2 regions of the Pseudoalteromonas sp. SCSIO 43201 genome follow, and region 1 is predicted to be linked to the other one. Evidence: predicted binding sites of a transcription regulator. Region 1 holds the regulator's gene; the other holds the start of a gene.
The links. The regulator LexA, encoded in region 1, represses DNA repair genes until DNA is damaged. The targets are predictions, from matches to a motif close to TACTGTATNNNNATACAGTA.

Region 1 (2,474 bases):
GGGCTTACAGCTTCTACCACCACAGGCATAAATCCGTGATCTTTTCCACAGAGCTCTGCGCATTGCCCTCTGTAGATTCCTTCCTCATTAACTTTGGTCCATGCTTCATTGATAAAGCCCGGATTAGCGTCTTTCTTAACAGCAAAATCAGGTACCCACCATGAGTGAATAACGTCATCTGACGTCATTAAAAAGCGAACTTTCCTATCAGTTGGGATCACTAAATGGTTATCAACTTCCAAAAGATAATTGTCATTTTTATCTTGCAGATCATTGATTTCATCTCTTGGTGTAGATAGTAAAGAGTAAAATTCAACATCATGTCCCATATACTCGTAATGCCACTTCCACTGTGAACCTGTTACCTTAATAGTTAGATCAGCTTTGCTTGTATCTTCCATCGCAATAAGCGTTTTCGTAGCTGGGATAGCCATTCCTATCAGTATCAGAAAGGGGATTGTGGTCCAAAGAATTTCAACTTTAGTACTTTCGTGAAATTGAGCTGCGACAGCCCCTGTTGATTTACGGTGCTTGAGTAATGCCCAGAACATCACTCCAAACACTATAACTCCTATCACACAACATATAAGGAAAATAGTCATGTGGAGCTCATATACTTGATGGCTAATGTCTGTTACGCCCTGCCTCATATTGTAATCACTATTCGCAAGTGATGGCATGACGATTAGCACGGTGACAAATGCTACAACTAATCGACAAATTTTCATTTGACGTCTCCTTCAAGGCAGCGCTTAGCCCCTTTTGTTATTATCGGATGACTGTCATATTGTCTATTGGTACATAGACTTACTGCACGACTCTTAACCAAATAGTCAAGAAATTTACAAAACGCAAGATTTTAGGAAAAGATGCCAGTTAGAAGTGTTTTTATAGCTATGAACTAATAAATGTAAGAAGGCAAAGTATTATGTAGAATTATCAAAGTAGTAAACTAACCTAAGAGTAGCTATATTTGACCCCAGCCGAGGGCAATATTAGCAATACTTTAGATAAGCAATAAAAAAGGCGTTTATCTAGAGCGTAACACCATTTAATTAGTGCTACGCTCAACTTAAGTTACATCCAGTCGGCGTTTCTGATGACACCCACTGCAAGCCCTTCAATAGAAAAGTTCTGATGTTCAAGATCAACCTCAATAGCTTGAAACTCTTCATTTTCTGCATGAAGTAAAATCTTTTTGCCTTTTTTCTCTAGGCGCTTAACTGTCACGTCTTCCTCTACACGCGCCACTATTACTTGACCATTATCAGCTACCTGAGTCTTATGCACAGCAAGCAAATCCCCATCCATGATCCCAATGTTCTTCATGCTCATACCACTAACCCTAAGTAAATAGTCCGCATGAGGCTTAAAGAAGCTAGCATCTACATTGAAATGACTTTCAACGTGTTGTTCTGCAAGAATGGGTTCTCCAGCAGCTACCCTGCCGATGATTGGCAACCCTAACTGTTCTGGTTCATCCTCAACCAACCTAATACCTCGACTAGCTCCAGGAACCATTTCTATAACCCCCTTCTTGGCAAGTGCTTTAAGGTGCTCCTCTGCTGCATTTGCACTTTTAAAGCCTAACGCATCAGCGATTTCAGCTCTAGTCGGGGGCATGCCAGTATCCTTAATGAATACTTTAATCAGTTCAAAGACTTGCTCTTGTCGTTTAGTTAAAGGTCGCATCAACTGGTATTCCATACAGTATTATATTTACTGTAAGTATATACAGCTGAGAAAAAATCGCAATGTTTGTTTATTCTTATAAATTAAGTTTACAGCCTTAGTAAGGTATGTAAAAAATCCAATAAAGAGAAAGAGTTAAATTTACTTTCCTTAAGGAAAGTAAATTATAAGCTGATAGATAAGTCGAAGAGAGAAGTTTTAAGTAGAGCAACGTCAAAACTGAGTAAGGAGTTTTCTCAAACCCTCGGCGGGTAAACCGCCTCCTACCAGTGCAGCACTTTATTGATATTGTGGTGGGAGCGAGTTTACCTCGTGATGTTACAAAGTAGGATGTTTTATTCTTTTTGTTTGATAGACCTAACAGCTCGGCGGGTAAACCGCCTCCTACCAGTTCAGCACTATGTTGATGTTGTGGTGGGAGCGAGTTTACCTCGCGAGGTGTTGATTGCTTTGTAATGTGTTGATTGCTTTTCGAGGTGTTGATTATCTTGTGAGATTTTCTTTTCAAATCCCACATAGCAAAAAACCCGTCGCATTGCTGCAACGGGTTTCTCTAATAAGTCCCTGGCTCGCTACGAAGTAGGATGTTCTACTTTCACATGGGAAGCCCACACTATCATTGACCGGGGCCGACCCTTCGCGGGGCTCGCCTTCGGCTGTTTTGTTTCACTTCTGAGTTTGGGTGACAAGAAACCGAAGTAACGCTTCCAGTTCGAGGAAGTGAGCGCATGGATACGCGAAGGGGAAATACTACATGGAAGTACTTTACTACAAATGCAAAA
Region 2 (2,474 bases), 1.7 Mb from region 1:
GCATTTGGGGGTTCTTGATTGCACGCGAACATATAGAGATGCAAACAACCACAGACCCATTTGCCTTCACCTGTGACTTTATACCTAATTTCCCATCTTTTATGCCCCTTCACGAATGGCTGCCAAGCTTCTTTGCTGCAACAGGTGATTGCGGTAATATAGATTGGTCTTTTGCAGGACTGTCTATGCCTGGTTGGATGGAAATCATTTTCGCATTTTACAGCGCGGTGTTTATCTTGTTTTTATTCTTCCATTTCACAAAAAGAAGTTGAGATAGCAAATTCATGTATTTTAGGTTAAGCCAAATAGCACAACTTGATGAATTTAAGCTCCGTGAAAAACAGATGATTTTACGTATCGCGTTGAGTCATCTTGATGCCAAAACTAAGGTGCTATTACGGATCGCTAAATTAATACTATTAACTCCATTTTTTGCATCGTTAGTAGTATTTGAAGGGTGGCTCCTATTGCCTGTCTTATTCGTTGCAGGATTGATCTACCCATTACTTACTACACCGCTAGAAATTTATTTTGGACAACCCAAACTGACACAAGCAATAACAGAGTTTACTTCAGCACAAAAAGTAGACTAAACAGTTAAATTAGTATGCGGACAACTAAAATTAGCCCGCATACTCCTGTTCTATCAAACTTTTATCTTGCCCTCCAGTTTGGCCAGTATTCTATTCCCGATACCTTTTACCTCAAGCAGCTCTTGTATGGATTTAAAGCGGCCGAGCTTTTCGCGATATTCAATAATAGCTTCAGCTTTATGTATACCAATCCCTGGTAAAGTTGACAGTGCATCCGCATCAGCTGTGTTAATGTCTAATACACTGTGGTTTTGTGATTGCACTGTGATGACTTGCTCTGGAGGTTTAGCAACGGTCACAGAGTGACCAAGGCCTAGCGCAAGTAAAATGGATAGTGTGATGGTTTTTATCAACATAAATAACACTCCTTGTGTGAAAAGATCCAATCCCTCATTTATCACCTGCATTCTCACTGATGATTAATAAGGCCATATAACTAAAGTCAGTGTTTTATGATTTGTCAAAGCCACTCATTGTTCAATAAATAAAAATTATTGATAACCTCCTGTTTTAATTTAAGTTATTAAAACAAACTAAACTCATCCGAACTTGAAAAATTTTCAAAATAACTTGCGTATTATGGAGTTTAGGATTACTGTATATAAAAACAGTGACAAGGGGAATAACCATGGCAGTTATCATCAAATATGTTGTTGAAAGAAATGGAGTCGAGCGTATGACTTTCACATCTAAAAAAGAGGCTGATGCTTACGATAAAATGTTAGATGTCGCAGAGGCACTAGAAGATATGCTGACTAAGGTAGACGTACCACTAAGTGAACAACAAGTCGAATCCCTAGCACTTGAAATTGCAAAACAAAAAGATGACTTTGTTTCCGTATTAAAAGGTGGCAAGGTATCAACAAAAGCCAGTGCAAAAAGTAAAGTTGAGACTGAAAATCCCTCAGATAAAGTAACTAAAATTAAACAAGCTTAAAAGGATAACATTTAGTCTCCGGTAGCATCTATTCCATGTAAAATTTGCGTAAAGTAAATTCGATTCATGCAATTCTACACACAAAAAAACCGCAGCAAATTGCGGTTTTTTTATCACGCGTAATAAAGCTTATTTAATTACACTTGCTACAGCATCTGCAAAATAATCGATATTATCTTTGCTTACACCAGCGACGTTAACACGGCTAGAACCTACAATATATATAGCATACTCATTACGAAGCCTGTCGATTTGCTCTTTGTTTATTCCTAGGAATGAGAACATACCATGCTGGCGATCAATAAATGAGAAGTCTTGGTCAACGCCTTTTGCCGCTAAGCTTTCCTTTATCAATGTACGCAAGCCATTGATGCGACCACGCATCTCATCCAACTCATCATGCCACATCTGCGTCAGCTCAGTACTACTTAAAATTGTATTTACAATATCTGCACCATGCGCTGGTGGCATTGAATAGATACTACGTACCACGCTTAGCATTACCGAATTCGACACATCAGCGACATTGCTGTCTTTGGCAACAATAGAGCACGCACCAACTCGCTCACGATACAGACCAAAGTTTTTCGAGCATGAAGAACAGATAATCATTTCATCGACCTGATCAGCAACCGCTCTTAACCCTTGTGCATCGGCCTCCAAACTAGTGCCAAAGCCCTGATAAGCAATATCAATAAGAGGCGTAAAGCCCTGCTCTTTTGCAAGCTCTGCCACGGTTTGCCACTGCTGTTGATTCAGGTCCATACCGCTTGGGTTATGACAACAAGCATGAAGAAGCACTACATCACCTTTGGGCACTTGTTTTAGCGCATTGATCATTTCGTCAAATAGTAACCCTTTATTTTCATAGTCATAATAAGGGTACTCTTTTACCGTCAAGCCAGCGGCTTCAAATAAGCTAATGTGATTTGCCCAAGTCGGGG

Region 2: a site for LexA is predicted at 1,187-1,206, ahead of J8Z24_RS11190 (YebG family protein). Genes of this name have one in related genera too.

Annotation. Positions count from the first base shown of each region.
Region 1 is NZ_CP072683.1:382,239-384,712, reverse strand. Features, by position in the region: gene coxB (cytochrome c oxidase subunit II) at 1-728, opposite strand, end outside; gene lexA (transcriptional repressor LexA) at 1,078-1,692, opposite strand.
Region 2 is NZ_CP072683.1:2,606,788-2,609,261, forward strand. Features, by position in the region: gene dsbB (disulfide bond formation protein DsbB) at 1-272, shown strand, start outside; gene J8Z24_RS11180 (DUF6170 family protein) at 285-593, shown strand; gene J8Z24_RS11185 (ComEA family DNA-binding protein) at 647-949, opposite strand; gene J8Z24_RS11190 (YebG family protein) at 1,222-1,530, shown strand; gene J8Z24_RS11195 (amino acid aminotransferase) at 1,660-2,474, opposite strand, start outside.